4 regions of the Tardiphaga sp. 215_C5_N2_1 genome follow, and region 1 is predicted to be linked to each of the others. Evidence: predicted binding sites of a transcription regulator. Region 1 holds the regulator's gene; each other region holds the start of a gene.

Region 1 (4,249 bases):
CACCTTGACCGTACTTGCCCTTAACATTGGCGCGCGCATTCTCGGCGCCGAGAGGACAGCAAAATGAGTGAGCTTTCTGTGTCGTCTGGCGTTCCTTCCGTCTCGATGCCGCCACCGTCGGCCCTGCAGGGCGAGACCCGTCCCAAGGTCACCGTGCGCGACCTGAACTTCTACTATGGCGAACACCACGCCCTGAAGAAGATCAACCTGACGCTGATGGCGAACCGCGTAACCGCATTCATCGGCCCGTCGGGCTGCGGCAAGTCTACGCTGCTGCGCATCTTCAACCGCATGTATGATCTGTATCCCGGCCAGCGCGCCGAAGGTCAGCTCATGCTGGACAACCAGAACATTCTGGATCCGAAGTTGGATCTCAACCTGCTGCGTGCCCGCGTCGGCATGGTGTTCCAGAAGCCGACCCCGTTCCCGATGACGATTTACGAAAACATCGCCTTCGGTATCCGCCTCTACGAAAAGATCTCAAAGTCGGAGATGGACGTGCGCGTCGAGAGGGCGCTGCGCGGCGGTGCACTCTGGAATGAGGTCAAGGACAAGCTCAACGCGTCGGGCCTCAGCCTGTCGGGCGGTCAGCAGCAGCGTCTGTGCATCGCGCGCACCATCGCGGTGCGGCCGGAGGTGATCCTGTTCGACGAGCCGTGCTCGGCGCTGGATCCGATCTCGACCGCGAAGATCGAGGAGCTGATCGATGAGTTGAAGGATCAGTACACGATCGCGATCGTGACCCATAACATGCAGCAGGCTGCCCGCGTCTCCGACAGCACGGCCTTCATGTATCTCGGCGAGTTGATCGAGTTCGATCAGACCAACAAGATCTTCACGTCGCCGACCGACCGCCGCACCCAGGATTACATCACCGGCCGCTTCGGCTGACGCGACATATTCGCGGGAGGAATTTGAGATGGCTTTTGAACACACCACCAAGGCTTTCGATGACGATCTGCAGGAGCTGACCCGTCTCGTCGCCGAGATGGGTGGCCTTGCGGAACGGCAGATCGTCGAATCCGTCGATGCGCTGATCCGCCGGGACGTCGCGCTCGGTGCGCGCGTCGTCGCCACTGACTCCGAGATCGACCAGTTGCAGCGCACGATCGAAGAGCGCGCCGTGCTGACCATCGCCAAGCGCCAGCCGATGGCTGTCGATTTGCGCGAGATCGTCGGCGCGCTGCGCGTCGCCACCGATCTGGAACGCATCGGCGATCTTTCCAAGAATATCGGCAAGCGCGTCAATGCACTCGACAGCGACTTCCATCCGCTGAAGCTGATCCGCGGCCTCGAGCACATGACCGACCTCGTGACCACCCAGGTCAAGGCTGTGCTCGACGCCTATGCCGCACACGATCTGCCCGCTGCGATGACGGTGTGGAAGGGCGACGAGGAAATCGACGCGATCTGCACCTCGCTGTTCCGCGAACTCCTGACCTATATGATGGAAGACCCGCGTAATATTTCGTTCTGTATCCACCTGATGTTCTGCGCCAAGAACATCGAGCGGATCGGTGACCATGCCACCAATATTGCGGAAACCGTGTTCTACATGATCGAGGGCCAGCAGATCCTCGACAAGCGCCCGAAGGGCGACATGACCACATTCGCGAATACGCCGACGGTCTGAAGCATGATCAGGAAAAGTGGAAGCCAGTCTTCCGCAAGGATCATGATTTAAAGACTTGTCGGACGTCACTGAGGGTATTGATCAAGATGGCTGTGAATGCACGCATTCTGGTTGTGGAAGATGAAGAGGCGCTAACGACGCTGCTTCGCTACAACCTCGACGCCGAAGGCTATGATGTTGAAACCGTCGCTCGCGGCGACGATGCCGACACCCGCTTGAAGGAGCGGGTGCCGGATCTCGTGGTGCTCGACTGGATGCTGCCGGGCCTGTCCGGCATCGAACTGTGCCGCCGCTTGCGCGCACGGCCCGAAACCAAGGCATTGCCGATCATCATGCTGACGGCGCGCGGCGAAGAGAGCGAGCGCGTTCGCGGTCTCGCCACCGGTGCCGACGACTACATCGTCAAGCCGTTCTCCGTGCCGGAGCTCCTGGCCCGCGTGAAGGGTCTGCTCCGTCGTGCAGCTCCCGAGCGTCTCGCCACCGTCCTGGCGTTTGGCGACATCGAACTCGACCGCGACAAGCGCCGCGTCGTGCGCTCAAGCCGTCCGATCGATCTCGGTCCGACCGAATATCGCCTGCTGGAGTTCTTCCTGGAACATCCGGGCCGCGTGTTCAGCCGCGAGCAGTTGCTCGACAGCGTCTGGGGCCGCGACATCTATATCGACGAGCGCACGGTCGACGTGCATATCGGCCGCCTGCGCAAGCTGCTCAATCCCGCCGGCGAGCCCGATCCGATCCGCACCGTGCGCGGTGCCGGCTACGCGCTGGACGACCGGTTCGACAAGGCGGCGGAGTAGGTGTCTTCCTTCTCCCCGCCTGCGGGGAGAAGGTGGCCCGGCATAGCGCAGCGACGCCGGGTCGGATGAGGGGGACTCTCCATCGGCTTCGGAGTCTGTGGAGCGCGCCCCTCACCCGACGCCCTCATGCTTCGCATGCGGACGTCGACCTCTCCGCCTGCGGGGAGAGGTTAGAAGCCCCAAACAAAAAAATGCCCGGCTCATCACCGGGCATTTTCTTTGGCTTGGATATCTTCCAGCTCAGCGCGTCGGCTTCGGCACCGCGCGGCGGCGGTCGCTTGCCGGCTGATAGGCGATGCGCGAGTGATGCGCGCAATAGGGGGCGCCGGCCAGGGCCTTGCCGCCGCAGAAATAGAAGTCCGCGCTCGACGGATCGCCGATCGGCCAATGGCAGGTGGCTTCGTTGAGTTCGACCAGCGACAGGCGCTGGCTGATCGGCACGATGTTGTCATAGGCGATCGGGTCGGGCTCGGCCTCGATCTCGTAATTATGGGCCAGCGCGGTATTGCCGCGTGCCATCGGGCGGGCAACGCGTACCATCTGCTGCGCCGGGCGCGCCTTGCGCTGCCGCGGAGCTGCCGAGGAGGGGCTCTTGGCACGGCCGGACAGGCCAAGGCGGTGAACCTTGCCGATCACGGCGTTGCGGGTCACGTTACCGAGTTCCGCAGCGATCTGGCTGGCGGAAAGGCCGCCTTCCCAGAGTTTCTTCAACTGTTCGACGCGATCGTCGGTCCATGTCATTACCGTCATCGCCGTTTTCCCTTCGTGAGCGCCGGCCTGACCGGGCAGCGCTGCGAGTTGAGACTTCAAAAATCCCTGCGGTCAGAATCCTTTAGCGCTCACCGGGCGCGAATTTCGCGTCCGGCTGTTACGCCGCACTGGATGTGTCAAAAGGATCTACCGCCGCACGAGATGTCGTATCCGACGAGGCAAAAGCTACAATATGCCGTGACTCGCGCGCAAGAGTCGGGCATGCCGCGTCCACATGCTTCTGCAAGTAAAGCTGCAAAATCGGCTTTTTCTGCGACTCCGTGTGACTCGAAAGCCGCAGTGCGCGGTTGACAGTCTTCACAGCACACATAGAATAATGCCCACGTGCCGCCCGAGAAGGGCGGCACGTTTCGTTTCTAGGGTCCGTTGTTCGATTTCGCACAGTTGTCATCGACGCGGCCGCAGTCTTTTCGATCGGATCGGTTATGACCAGCAACGCAACGTCTTCGCCCCTCTCTCAGGCTCACTTGCTGCCTGTTTTCGCGCGTGCGGATGTCGCTTTCGAGCGCGGTGAAGGCGCGTGGCTGATTGGAACCGATGGCGAGCGCTATCTCGATTTCACCAGCGGCGTTGCCGTGAACGCACTTGGCCATGCGCACCCACATATGGTTGCCGCATTGCAGGAGCAGGCCACCAAGCTCTGGCATATGTCGAACCTGTTCAAGAGCCCGGACGGCGAGCGCCTCGCCGCGCGGCTGTGCGAACAAAGCTTTGCCGACTTCGTGTTCTTCGCCAATTCGGGTGCGGAAGCGATGGAATGCGCGATCAAGGTGACCCGCCACTATCATTTCTCCAAGGGCCATCCCGAGCGCACGCGCATCATCACCTTTGAAGGCGCGTTCCATGGCCGCACCCTCGGCACGCTCGCGGCGACCGGCGCTGCCAAATATCTCGAAGGCTACGGCACGCCGCTCGACGGCTTCGATCAGTTGCCGCTCGGCGATATCGAAGCCGTTAAGAAGGCGATCGGTCCGAACACCGCCGGCATTCTCATCGAGCCGCTGCAGGGCGAAGGCGGCGTGCGCGCGCCGAGCAACGCGTTCTTCGG
Region 2 (4,249 bases), 2.9 Mb from region 1:
CCGGCGACGCAGGACAGCACGCCAAAGGCGCCGGCGCCAACCAACAATATCGCGGATTCATATTCGAAGCCGCCAGTGGCTCCCGGCGTGCGAGACGTGACGCCGACCAACAATCAGCCCGGTGTCACCACCGGTGCGGCACCTGCGCGACCGCAGGCCCCGCAATCGGCTCCGACCGGCACCGAGATCGACAGCTCGAAGGGCGGCGCGCCGAAGTAACGGCGCGACGGGCAGACAAAGCTGCGGACAGCTATGCCCGCGGCTTTGTCGCGCGTGGACTATGCGGTCACCTGGCGCAGGAATGTGCGCTCTTCCGCCAGGATGAACTGGTGCTCCTCGGCCGACGCGAAATTCGCGACGCCGTCAGCGTCGGTGCGCAGTCTGGCGCGGTAGGCTTCATAGGCCGCGAGACTTGGGAACGAGATCAGGGCGAATGCGACGTTGTTCGTTCCTTCGTGGGGCATCCAATAGCCCTGCAGATCACCACCGCATTTGGGAATAATCGTCAGCCAGCGCTTGGCGTAGGCTTCAAACAATTCGCGTTTGAACGGATCGATCTGATAGCGAATGAAGACAGTGATCGTCATGGCGGCTCCCTCTGCAGATGCCCGGATATAGCCGCTTGCTCGACCGCAATACTTTGATTAGCGTCGAAGTATGAAAGCAGGCCCCGACATCGCCATGGTCGCTGCACTTGTTGGCGATCCTGCACGCGCCAATATGCTGACGGCGCTGATGACGGGCCGCGCGCTGACTGCGAGCGAACTCGCCCAGGAAGCCGGGATTACGGCACCGACCGCGAGTTCACACCTCTCCAAACTCGAAGCCGGCGGCTTGATCGAGCCGGAAAAACAAGGGCGCCATCGCTATTATCGCCTCACCGGCCCCGATGTCGCCGGTGTGCTGGAAGGTCTGGCCGGCCTGGCAGCCCGCGCGGGCCATCTCCGCGTTCGCACTGGGCCGAAAGAACCGGCATTGCGCCGCGCGCGGATTTGCTACGACCATCTCGCCGGCGATCTCGGCGTGCAGATGCTCGACAGTATGCGGGCACAAAAGCTGATCCGGCAGACCGAGCGGGTCATCGAACTCACGACCCAGGGCAGCCGGTTCGTCGCTAAAGAATTGAAGATAGATCCGGCGACGCTGACGCATCCGCGCCGGCCGGTCTGCAAGGCCTGCCTCGACTGGAGCGAGCGGCGCCATCATCTGGCCGGGACACTTGGCGCCGCGATCATGACCTCATTTACTGCCATGAAATGGGCGGCCAGAGACCCCTCGCCCGGCAGCCGCGTGGTGCATTTCACCCGCAGCGGCGAGAAGCGTTTCGAGGCATTGTTCGGCACCACCGGCGACGCCATCCGGAAAACGTGAAGACGCCGGCTTACCTTCGCCGCAATGCAGCTTGAAACCGCGCCGGACCTTCCTTCTCCCGGAGCCCCCCGATGAACCGCCTGCTGCTCGCTGCGCTGATTGCAACCCTGCCGTTCACCTCATCGCAAGCGGCCGAGCCTCCTGCGGCGCGCGAGCCTTACGGCATAGGCCTCGAAGGCTTCCCTTACCCCTACCCCGTCAACATGCTGCCACTGGTCAATGACGGCGAGCAGCTGCGCATGGCCTATATGGACGTGCCATCGACCAAGCCGAACGGCCGAACCGTGGTGCTATTGCACGGCCGCAATTTTCCATCGAGCTACTGGGCGCCGGTGATCGGCACGTTGAACGATGCAGGTTACCGCGTCGTGGTCCCCGACCAGATCGGCTTCGGCAAATCATCGAAGCCATCAGGCGATCTGCATTTCGACAACCTTGCCCGCAACACTGTTGCGCTGATGGATCACCTCGGGATCGCGAAATTCGACATCGTTGCGCATTCCCTCGGCGGCATGTTGAGCGTCCGTATCGCGCGCGCTTATCCCGATCGCATCGATCACCTGCTGCTCGCGGCGCCGATCGGACTGGAAGACTATCGGCTCTATGTGCCACCGACGCCGACCGAGAAGATCTTGGAGAACGAAGACAAGCTGACGGCGGAGGGTTACCGCAAACAGCTCGAGGTGAACTATTCGCTGAAGATGCAGCCCGACCAGGTAACGCCCTTCATCGACGCGCGTTTCAACATCAAGGGGTCGCCGGAATATCCGCGCTGGCTGCGCGCCTTCGTCAGTTCAGCGCAGATGATCTATCGCGAACCCGTGGTCCACGAAATTCCGCTGATCGCCCTGCCGACCCTGTTCATCATGGGCGCCGACGATCACAACGCACCGGGCAAGCCGAATGCGCCGGAAGCGTTGCGGCCAAAGATGGGCCAGAACGCCGATCTGGCCAAGGCGCTGGCGGCGAAGATGCCGAACGCGAAGGCCGAGGTGCTTCCGGACGCGGGCCATATCGTGTTTCTCGATGCACCGGCCAAATTCAACGAATTGATGCTGGGATTTCTCGCGGCGAAGTAGCAACCGCCGCGCCCTGCTACGCGGATATCCCGAAACATTCATGCTGTATTCAGATCGAATCGGCTTAATCGTGCTGTGCAGCGTTGATCCCCAGCAATTTTCTTGCCCGTAAGAGTCCTGCAGCGGGTGATGCGATGCCATCATTATTCTCTGCGCCGCATCGCGGCACCATCGAGGGAGAACACGAATGAAGACGATCTTTGCTGCGGCTCTGTTCGCCGTCAGCGTCGGAGGCCTTGGTGCCGCCAATGCAATGCCCCTGGCACCGCTCAGCGCAGTCGAGACGGCAGGCGTGATCCAGGTCGCTCAAGGCTGCGGCCCCGGCTATGCCCGTGGTCCCTATGGCGGTTGCCGCCCGATGTTCCGCGGCCCGCCGCCGCGCGGCCCGGGTTACTGCCCCCCCGGCTTTTTCCGCAATCCCTACGGCCGCTGCATCCGCCGCTGGTGATCGCTGCACAATCCTGACGACGAAGACCCCGCCTATGGCGGGGTTTTTTGTTGCCCACGCGCCGGTTACAGCCGTCACACGAAGATGACAGAATGGCACTTCGCTATTCTGGAGATCGTCATGTCGCGCGCTTTGCGTCGTCTCATACTGGCCGGGCTGCTCGGCCTCTCATCGCTGACGACCGGCCGCGCCGACACCATCGCACTGCCCGAGCCGCAGCTGGGTCCGCGGCCGTTCTATCTCGTCGACAAGATGAAAGACGGCCCGCTGAAGGCAAAGCTGAGCACCTGTACCGGGCCGTTTCGCAAGAGCGATTTTTCCATCGCCCATCGCGGCGCGCCGCTGCAATTCCCCGAGCACAGCCGCGAGTCCTATCTGGCCGCCGCACGCATGGGTGCCGGCGTAATCGAATGCGACGTGACCTTTACGAAGGACCGCCAGCTGGTCTGCCGTCATTCGCAATGCGACCTGCACACGACAACGAACATCCTGTCGGTGCCGTCGCTTGCAGCGAAGTGCACACAACCCTTCAGCCCCGCCGATCCCGCGACCGGCAAGAAGGCATCGGCGAAATGCTGTACCAGCGACATCACGCTGGCGGAGTTCAGGACGCTCACGGCGAAGATGGATGCCGCCAACACGACCGCGACCACCGTTGCGGAATATCAGAACGGCACGCCGCGCTGGCGCACCGACCTTTATGCGAGCTCGGGCACGTTGATGACCCATGCGGAGAGCATCGCGCTGATCAAGAGCCTCGGCGCCAAATTCACGCCCGAGCTGAAGGCGCCGGAAGTGCCGATGCCATTCGACCGCGATTACAGCCAGGAGAAATACGCGACCCAGATGCTCGACGAATATCGTGCCGCCGGCATTCCGCCTGGCGACGTATTTGCCCAGAGCTTCGATCTCAACGACATCAAGTTCTGGATCCGCACCGCGCCGGAATTCGGCGCGCAGGCGGTCTATCTCGACGGCCGCTATGAAACACCGGGTTTCGATCACATGCGCGCGGAAACGTGGAAACCGTCGATGCCGGAGCTGAAAGCCACCGGCGTGAAAATCCTCGCGCCTCCGATCTACATGCTGCTGACGCTCGATGGCAGCGGTCAGATCGTCCCCTCCCCATATGCCAAAGCGGCGCGCGACGCCGGGCTCGATCTGATCACCTGGTCGCTGGAGCGCGACGGGCCGCTCGCAAACGGCGGGGGCTTCTTCCATCGCTCGGTCAAACCCGCCATCGACCGCGACGGCGACACGCTGACGGTGCTGGACGTGCTGGCGAAGGATGTCGGCGTGCGCGGTGTCTTTTCCGATTGGCCGGCCACGACGACGTTCTATGCCAGCTGCA
Region 3 (4,249 bases), 970 kb from region 1:
CAACACCTGCGATGGCCGTCGCGATCCAGAATGCATTCGGCCAGCTGTCCGGCACGAGATAAGGCAGAGTATGGCCGAGACCGCCCAGCGTCGTCATCAGCCCGCAGATGCCGCCACGCAACCACGGCGAGCCGCGTCCGGTCATGGAGCCATCGTCCGACAATGCTTCAGCGAAACCCATGCTGATGCCGGCGCCGATCGACGCGGCGAGGCCAACAAGGAATGTCTGCCAGTTGTGATGTGTTGCAAACGCGGCCGCAAACAGCGGCGCCAGCGTCGATACGGAGCCGTCCATCAAGCCCGCAAGACCTGGCTGGACATATTGCAGGACGAACATCCGGTGGCGGGTGTTGTCCTCCACCGTACGAACGTCGGACGTCAGGATGGCATCCGATAGTTTGGCCGCGAGATGCTCGTGTCCTTTTTCCAGCTCGGCCAGATCGCCCAGTAACTTGCGAACGCCGACATCCGTCGCCTGCTCGGCGGCCCTGGCGTAAAAGCGCTCGGCCTCGAACTCCATCCTCTCGGCTTCCTTGCGGATGGTGTCGAGCGACAGGTTACGCGTGAGCCAGATTGGTCGGCGGCGGATGAAGCCCTTGACGTCTTCGCGCCGGATCGGCGGAAGGTTCGGTCCGAAGCGCTCCTCATACATCTGCAACAGCAGATGCCGATGGCCCTTTTCCTCTTCGGCCATCTCGCTGAAGACTTTCGCGGAATCGGGATAGCGCTCTGCCAGATCCTCGGCGAAGCTGAGATAGATCCGGCTGTCCTCTTCCTCGCTGGAGATCGCAACCGCCAGCACCTCGCGTTCGGTGAGGTCCGAAAACGCCTTCATATCAATGCCTTGCTCAGTTTAGAACTATTCTAATTTATATAAGAGCTGCTGTGCATTTGTCAAAGAGCTTTGCGCCTGCGCGGGCTGAACCTGTCGCTGGTCGGGAAGCAGTAGCGGCGACGAGAAGGATCGCAACGAACCGACCGTGCGTGCTCCGGAGGTCGCCCCGGCATTCGCACCGACCCCGACGTGGAGATGCTGCGGAGATCAGCGGCCGTCTGCAGGTGCTGTCGCTCACGAACGCGAGAAGGTCGACCTGGTGCAGGAGAAGTCGATGCATGGCCTACACCATCGACAGCGCGCTCACCTAAACTGCATACCTTTCCGCTTTCGTGCGTCACCGACCTCCGCTAGTTTGCCCGCAACAAACACGAGCTACCAAGGCCGATTCAGGGAGAAAAGCGGAATGCACGGACTTTCAATTCTTCGCGGTGTGGCGAGCGCATCGCTTATCGGAGCGCTCCTGTTGGCGACTCCGGCCGCCATCGCACAAACTGCGAATTATCCGAACCGGGCGATCACGCTGGTGCTCCCGTTCGCCGCAGGCAGCGGCACCGACACTACGACGCGCCTGATCGCCAAGGAGCTCGGCACCGCGCTGAACGCCAACACCGTGATCGACAACAAAGCCGGCGCCAATGGTTCGATCGCCGCCAGTTTCGTCGCCCGCGCCCCCGCCGACGGTTACACGCTGTTCGTCACGACCAACACGACGCATTCGGCCAATCCTTTTCTGCTCAAGACCATGAGCTATGATCCGATCAAGGATTTCACGCCGATCGCGCGCACCGGCGACCTGCCCTTCATGCTCGTGATCAATCCCGAGATTCCCGCCAACTCCGTGGAAGAGCTGATCGCGCTCGCCAAGAAAGAGCCGGGCAAGTACTCCTACGCATCGGGCAGTTCGTCGGCGATCGTCTCGGGCGCGACCTTTGCCCGCCTCGCCAAGCTCGATCTCCTGCACGTGCCTTACAAGAGCTCACCACCGGCGCTCACCGATGTCATCGCCGGCCGTGTCAGCATGATGTTCGTGGACGTCCCGACCGGCCTGCCGCATGTCAACGCCAAGGCGTTGAAGTCGCTCGCGGTGACCACCAAATATCGCTCCAAACTGCTGCCGGATCTGCCGACCATGGACGAGGCCGGCGTGAAGGGCTTCGACATTACGTCGTGGCAGGGCTATCTCGGCCCGGCCAACATGCCGAAAGACATCGTCGTCAAGCTCAACGCCGAAATCCGCAAGATCGTCGAGCGCCCCGAAATCCAGAAAGACCTGGCCAACCGCGGCATGGAAGCCTTTTCCGGTACGCCGGAAGAATTCGACGCCTTCCTGAAGGATCAGCTCAAGGTGTGGGAGAAGCTGATCACGGATGCAGGGATCGAGAAGCAGTAGGCGCATTTCAGATAGAACCGCACGGCAGCTATGTTCGTCATGCCCGGCGAATGCCGGGTATCCACGTCTCGGCCACAAAGAAGACGTGGATGGCCGGGACATCCAGCGAAGCCGCGCTTCGCGCTTTGCCCGGCCATGACGATGGTTTTGCGTGGGTTGAACGAAGAGGAACCGCGCCTAACCCGCAGACTCGGCGACTGCATGTCGCAGGGTTTTCCCCTCTCGTCATTTTCTTGTCACGGAACTGTCAGCGCAGCGTAACGCCCGCGCCCCAGAACACGCCGCATGGTCACCACAAAGGAGACAACCATGCGCAGCACATTCCTCTGCTCCGTCGCTTACCTCGTCATGCTTTCTTCCGCAGCCTTTGCGCAGTCGGAAGGCGAATTTCCAGCCAAACTCGCCGGCCATGCCGTGCTGCCGGCGACGTCGACCATCGACGCCCCTGCCGACGCACCGAATGACCTGAAGACCTCGGGCAAATACACCACCGGCAAGCGCGTCGACGCGCTCGGCACCGTGATGGGCAAGTCCTATGAGCGCGCCACCGGCATCTCGCTGCCGATGAAGGGCCAGCCGCTGCAGGGCCATTCCGGCATCAAGGTGATGCCCGACGGTTCGTTCTGGGTGCTGACCGACAATGGCGCCGGCTCGCGCTACAATTCGGCCGACTACATGATCTATCTCAATCATCACAAGATCGACTGGAAGAACGGCAAGGTCGAGCGTCAGGCCACCGTGTTCCTGCACGATCCCGACAAGAAGGTGCCGTTCCGCATCGTTCATGAAGACACCGCCAAGCGCTACCTGACCGGCGCCGATGTCGACACCGAAGGCTTCCAGATCGTCGGCGACAATTTCTGGATCGGCGAGGAATTCGGCCCCTACATCATCAAGGCCGACAAGACCGGCAAGGTTCTGGCTGTGTTCGACACCGTCGCCGACGGCAAGCCGGTGCGTTCGCCCGACCATTGGTCGGTGCAGTCGCCGGGTGCGCCGGGCGCCACCTACACCACCGTCAATCTGCGCCGCTCCAAGGGCTATGAAGGCTTCGCCTCCTCCAAGGATGGCAAGTTCCTCTACGGCCTGCTCGAAGGCCCCATCTGGGATGCCGAGAAGAAGGACTGGGAAAAGGTCGACGGCAAGGAAGCTTCGCGCATCCTGGAATTCGACGTCGCCAACGAGAAGTTCACCGGTCGCTACTGGCAGTACGTGTTCGAACAGAACGGCAATGCCATTGGCGACTTCAACATGATCACCGCCGACAACGGCCTGATCATCGAGCGTGACAACGGCGAAGGCACCAAGGACAAGGCCTGCGCCGACGGCAAGCGCGGTGAAGACTGCTTCCCGGATCTCGCCAAGTTCAAGAAGGTCTACAAGATCGAACTGAACGACGCCAATGTCGGCAAGCCCGTTCGCAAGATTGGTTTCATCGACCTGATGAAAATCCAGGACCCGAACAAGCTGGCCCGCAAGCCGCTGAATGACGGCGTGCTGACCTTCCCGTTCTTCACCATCGAGAACGTCGACCAGGTTGACGCCACCCACATCATCGTCGGCAACGACAACAACCTGCCGTTCTCGTCGAGCCGCGAGCCGAACAAGGCCGACGACAACGAGTTCGTGCTGCTCGAAGTCGCCGACTTCCTGAAGGCGAAGTAAGCAACGCGAACAGGCCCCCGCCTGAAACGACGAAAGCCCTCCCGCAAGGGAGGGCTTTTTGCGTTAGAGCGTGATCTACTTTCCTCTCCCACAAGGGGAGAGAGGGGAAGAGGAGCCTCTACGCCGCACGCACCTTGGTCAGGAACTCGTCCACCGCCGTCCGCAACATGCCGGACTGGGTGTCGAGCTCCCTGGCATTCGACAACACCTGCGAGGCCGCCGTCCCGGTCGCTTCCGCTGCGCTGCTGACGCCGCCGATATGCTCGCTGATTTCACTGGAGCCCGCCGCGACCGACTGAATGTTGCGCGCGATTTCCCGCGTGGCCTCGCCCTGCTCCTGGACGGCCGTGGAGATG
Region 4 (4,249 bases), 200 kb from region 1:
CGGTCAAATCAGGCTGCTGCGGAAATTTCTTCACGCCGCCGCCGCCGAGAAACTTGCGGTCCAGTACGCCGTCCATATTGCCAGGCGTAAAAAGTCCAAGCAGCTTGCGCGTCTCCGGCTTCTTGGCGAGGCCGTTCAGTTCGGGCGCCGTGGTCGCCACCGAATAACCGGCATCGCGAAATCGCGCGACATAGTCGATGTCATCCTTGCGCTTCGAGGCCGTGGCCGCCTGCGGCAGAAAATTCGCTGCGCCGCCGCCCATCAATACGTCCGGCTTGGCCGCAAGGAACTGCGCAACGATCTCGTCATAGGCCGCGCGGCGGCGGGTATGCGCGATCATTGCGGCGGGCGTCGCGTCCTCGACCTCGGTATTGGTGACGATGCCGATCGCCAGATCGAGCTTGCGCTTCGCGAGGCTGGTGATGGTTTCGACCTGCGGGTCGTCGAATACATTCGCGGTGCGATCCGCATAGACGCCCATCGCATTGGTCGCGGTCTTGTGGCCGGTGGCATAGGCGCTGGCTGAATTCGCGGAGTCGGTGATGATGGAGTCGGAGCCCGCCGTTGCTACCATCGCCATATGCGGCATGTCGTCCATCGCGAGCTTGCCGCGGCTCTTGCCTTCGGAAATGCCCTTCGACAGCAAGCGTGCGCCGACGCGATGCGCTAGCGACATGCCGTCGCCGATGAACAGGATCACGTTCTTCGCCTTGCGCGGGCCAGTGTCGTAGACGTTCCACGTCACCGCGCGGCTGCGCACGCCGTCGCTGACTTCGATCTTGTAAGTCCCGGCTCTATCGAGCGTCACGTCGCGCAGCAGCAGCGCGGACTGATCCTTGCCGTCTTCCTTCGCGATGTAATCAGCGGATTTGCCGAACGCTGCGGTCTGATCGGCGCCGTTGATCGTCACCTTGATGTCGGTGACCTGAACGAGTTCGGGAAACTCGACCTTGAAGTCGAATTTCGCGCCCGCGAGGATATCAGCGCGGTCGAGCGGATAGATCGTCTGCGCGCAGATTGGCGCGCTCATGAAAAAAGCCGCAAACGCGGCCAGCAACGACGTGTTTCTCATGGTGGACGTCCCGAGCGAGAGCCTGCGTGAGGCGATGTCCTTCCAATACGACGGCCGGATGACGTGACGACGACATCCGGCCGCTAGATCGTAGGGCAGATTAGCGAAGCGTAATCCACCGCCGAGGCTGTAACGACGATCGGCGGGCTACGGCTTCGCCTAACCCGCCTTACTTGTCACAGCCGCACCGCGCAATTCAGCTCTTGTCGTTCTCGAGCTTCGGAATGTTTGACCCCTCACCGGCGCTCAATAGACCCGTCTTCGAATACAGATCCAGCTTGGCGCGGGTATCGGTGATGTCGAGATTGCGCATGGTGAGCTGGCCGATGCGGTCTGCAGGCGTGAACGGCGCATCCTCGACCTTCTCCATGCTGAGCCGCTCCGGTGCATAGGTCAGGTTGGGGCTCTCGGTGTTCAGGATCGAGTAGTCGTTGCCGCGGCGCAGCTCGAGCGTCACCTCGCCGGTGATCGCGCGGGCCACCCAGCGCTGCGCGGTCTCGCGCAGCATCAAGGCCTGGGAATCGAACCAGCGGCCCTGATAGAGCAGCCGGCCGAGCTTCATGCCGCTCATGCGATACTGCTCGATGGTGTCTTCGTTGTGGATGCCGGTCACGAGACGCTCATAGGCGATGTGCAGCAGCGCCATGCCCGGCGCCTCGTAGATGCCGCGGCTCTTCGCCTCGATGATCCGATTCTCGATCTGGTCGCTCATGCCGAGGCCATGGCGGCCACCGATCACATTGGCCTCCAGGAACAGCGCGACAGGATCGGTGAAGGTCTGGCCGTTCAGCGCAACCGGCTGGCCATCCACAAACCGCACCACGACCTTCTCGGCCTTGACGGCGCAGTCGTCGCGCCAGAACGGCACGCCCATGATCGGGTTGACGATCTTGATGCCGCTGTCGAGCTGTTCGAGATCCTTGGCTTCGTGCGTTGCGCCGAGCAGGTTGCTGTCGGTCGAATACGCCTTCTCGGCGCTCATCTTGTAGGCGAAGCCGTGGGCGGTCATGAAGGCCGACATTTCGGCGCGGCCGCCCAGTTCGTCGATGAATTGATCGTCGAGCCAGGGCTTGTAGATCTTCAGCTCCGGATTGGTCAGCAATCCGTAGCGGTAGAACCGCTCGATATCGTTGCCCTTATAGGTCGAGCCATCGCCCCAGATATTGACGCCGTCTTCCTTCATGGCCGAGACCAGCATCGTGCCGGTGACGGCGCGCCCGAGCGGCGTGGTGTTGAAATAGGCGATGCCGCCGGTCGAGACATGGAAGGCGCCGGCTTGAATCGCGGCGATGCCTTCATGGACCAGCTGGGCGCGACAATCGACGAGGCGCGCCTTCTCGGCGCCGAACTCCATCGCCTTGCGGGGAATCTCGTCGTAGTCGGCTTCGTCAGGCTGGCCGAGATTGGCGGTATAGGCAAAGACCTTGGCGCCCTTCTGCTTCATCCAGAGCAGCGCCGCTGACGTGTCGAGGCCGCCGGAGAAAGCGATGCCGACGTTTTTGCCCTTGGGCAGGCTCTTCAAGATCGTGGTCATGGAACGTCCAATCGGGGCAATTTCTGCGGCCAGCGATAGCCCGGCCGGGCAAAGCGCGTCAACGCGGCATCCGCTTGAGGCCGCTCAATCGTGGTGCTGCTCGGTGATCCGGTTGACGAAAGACGGCTTTGGCTGCCGCCCGATCATGCGCAGGCGCCAGCGATAGCCGGGCCAGGCGATCCTGGTCAGCCAGCGATCGACATCCTCATCCGTCATCCGGGTCGAGGGCCAGCGGTAAATCCATCCGTGAATCAACCAGATAACCACGAACGACACGAGGCCGGCGATGGTCACGTCGGTAAAGAAATGGCCGCCGAAAGCCATCCGCCAGCCCGAGGTGGCGATTCCGAACACCGTCGCTGCCACATAGGCGTAGGGCCGCACCGAGGGCGGCGCGAGCGCGGCCGGAGCATAGGTCCAGAAGGCCGTGGCGCCCTCACCCGAGAAGAACGAGCAGTTGCGGCCGCATTGGCCGGTCGGATCCCACCAGGCCTTGTATTGCCAGGGGCCATTGAATTCGGAGACCATCACCGGCCGCGGGCGGCCCCAGAAGGTCTTGAAGGTCAGATTGGTCAGGACCCCGGCCGACATCAGCATGGTGAGGATCAGGAAGGCCATGGTGCGGCCCTTCACCAGCAGTGGCCGGTTCGGCCAGATCAGCTTCACGATCAGCGCGAGGATCGAGGGCGCGACAAAGGCCCATGCGATCCACATCGCCGCATCGCGGGCGAATTGCGCATAGGGCAGCGACGTCGTGGGGAAGCGTCTGGTCTCGGGATCGTAGAACAGTGCCGCGAGCTTGAGGTCGAGGTCGGGCCAGACTCCGAAGATAATGGCAATGGCGGCAAACAGCCCAAGCGCGATGAGGAGTCCGGTCCGGTTCATGGCGGGCGGTTTAACCGAGGCAGGAGTTGAAGGAAAGGCAGTGCACTAGGGGCCGGCCGCGACATCGGGCTGCGGTGGTGCGCGCCGTGGCTGCCGCCAGGCGCCGGCATTGCGGCCCGCGATCACCCAGTAGATCAGTCCGGCAACGATACCCGCGCCGGTCATGACTTCGAGATGCCGACGTACAATGCCGTCGAAACTCATCGTGGCAGGGTCATAGGGGATCAGGCCGAGATAACAGGCGAGCCCGACCGCCGCGCCGCCGAGCGCATAGACGATGACGCTGCGAATGTAGAAAGCCTCGGTAATGAGGACCACAAGTATCGCCGGGATCAGCGCAAAGCCGCTGATGAAGACGAAGCCGAAGCCCAGCAGAATATTGATCGTGTTGGGATCGATGACGCCGGTATCGAGCGCGCTGAGTTCCGGAAACAGGATCGAAAACACCACGATCGCGCCGCCGACGAGACAGGCGGCGCAGAAGCCGAGAAAGATGACGAACAGGCGGCCGATCAGCGCCACTGTCAGTCCGTCATCGCCATCGCGCGCAAAGCCTGACGCTCGCGCACCGACAGTTTCTCGGTCTCCGACTTCAACTGGCCGCAGGCCGCGAGAATGTCGCGGCCGCGCGGCGTCCGCACCGGCGAGGAATAGCCGGCATTGAAGATATATTCGGAGAACTTCTCGATCTGGTCCCAGTCCGAACATTCGTAGCGCGTGCCGGGCCACGGATTGAACGGGATCAGGTTGATCTTGGC

Evidence for each region. The regulator PhoB, encoded in region 1, activates phosphate uptake and scavenging genes when phosphate is short. The targets are predictions, from matches to a motif close to TGTCATNNANCTGTCAT.
Region 2: a site for PhoB is predicted at 2,972-2,988, ahead of AB7828_RS09155 (glycerophosphodiester phosphodiesterase family protein). Genes of this name have one in related genera too.
Region 3: a site for PhoB is predicted at 2,463-2,479, ahead of AB7828_RS27735 (esterase-like activity of phytase family protein). Genes of this name have one in related genera too.
Region 4: a site for PhoB is predicted at 1,120-1,136, ahead of AB7828_RS22250 (alkaline phosphatase). Genes of this name have one in related genera too.

What each region holds. Positions count from the first base shown of each region.
Region 1 is NZ_CP197240.1:4,867,149-4,871,397, forward strand. Features, by position in the region: gene pstA (phosphate ABC transporter permease PstA) at 1-67, shown strand, start outside; gene pstB (phosphate ABC transporter ATP-binding protein PstB) at 64-891, shown strand; gene phoU (phosphate signaling complex protein PhoU) at 920-1,633, shown strand; gene phoB (phosphate regulon transcriptional regulator PhoB) at 1,726-2,430, shown strand; gene AB7828_RS23155 (GcrA family cell cycle regulator) at 2,671-3,180, opposite strand; gene AB7828_RS23160 (aspartate aminotransferase family protein) at 3,627-4,249, shown strand, end outside.
Region 2 is NZ_CP197240.1:1,925,952-1,930,200, forward strand. Features, by position in the region: gene AB7828_RS09130 (hypothetical protein) at 1-219, shown strand, start outside; gene AB7828_RS09135 (NIPSNAP family protein) at 279-587, opposite strand; gene AB7828_RS09140 (ArsR/SmtB family transcription factor) at 658-1,371, shown strand; gene AB7828_RS09145 (alpha/beta fold hydrolase) at 1,443-2,450, shown strand; gene AB7828_RS09150 (GCG_CRPN prefix-to-repeats domain-containing protein) at 2,638-2,898, shown strand; gene AB7828_RS09155 (glycerophosphodiester phosphodiesterase family protein) at 3,019-4,249, shown strand, end outside.
Region 3 is NZ_CP197240.1:5,832,302-5,836,550, reverse strand. Features, by position in the region: gene mbfA (iron exporter MbfA) at 1-835, opposite strand, end outside; gene AB7828_RS27740 (Bug family tripartite tricarboxylate transporter substrate binding protein) at 1,299-2,228, shown strand; gene AB7828_RS27735 (esterase-like activity of phytase family protein) at 2,538-3,893, shown strand; gene AB7828_RS27730 (methyl-accepting chemotaxis protein) at 4,012-4,249, opposite strand, start outside.
Region 4 is NZ_CP197240.1:4,665,355-4,669,603, forward strand. Features, by position in the region: gene AB7828_RS22250 (alkaline phosphatase) at 1-1,072, opposite strand, end outside; gene argG (argininosuccinate synthase) at 1,269-2,606, opposite strand; gene AB7828_RS22260 (phosphatase PAP2 family protein) at 2,691-3,491, opposite strand; gene AB7828_RS22265 (hypothetical protein) at 3,537-4,013, opposite strand; gene rlmN (23S rRNA (adenine(2503)-C(2))-methyltransferase RlmN) at 4,016-4,249, opposite strand, start outside.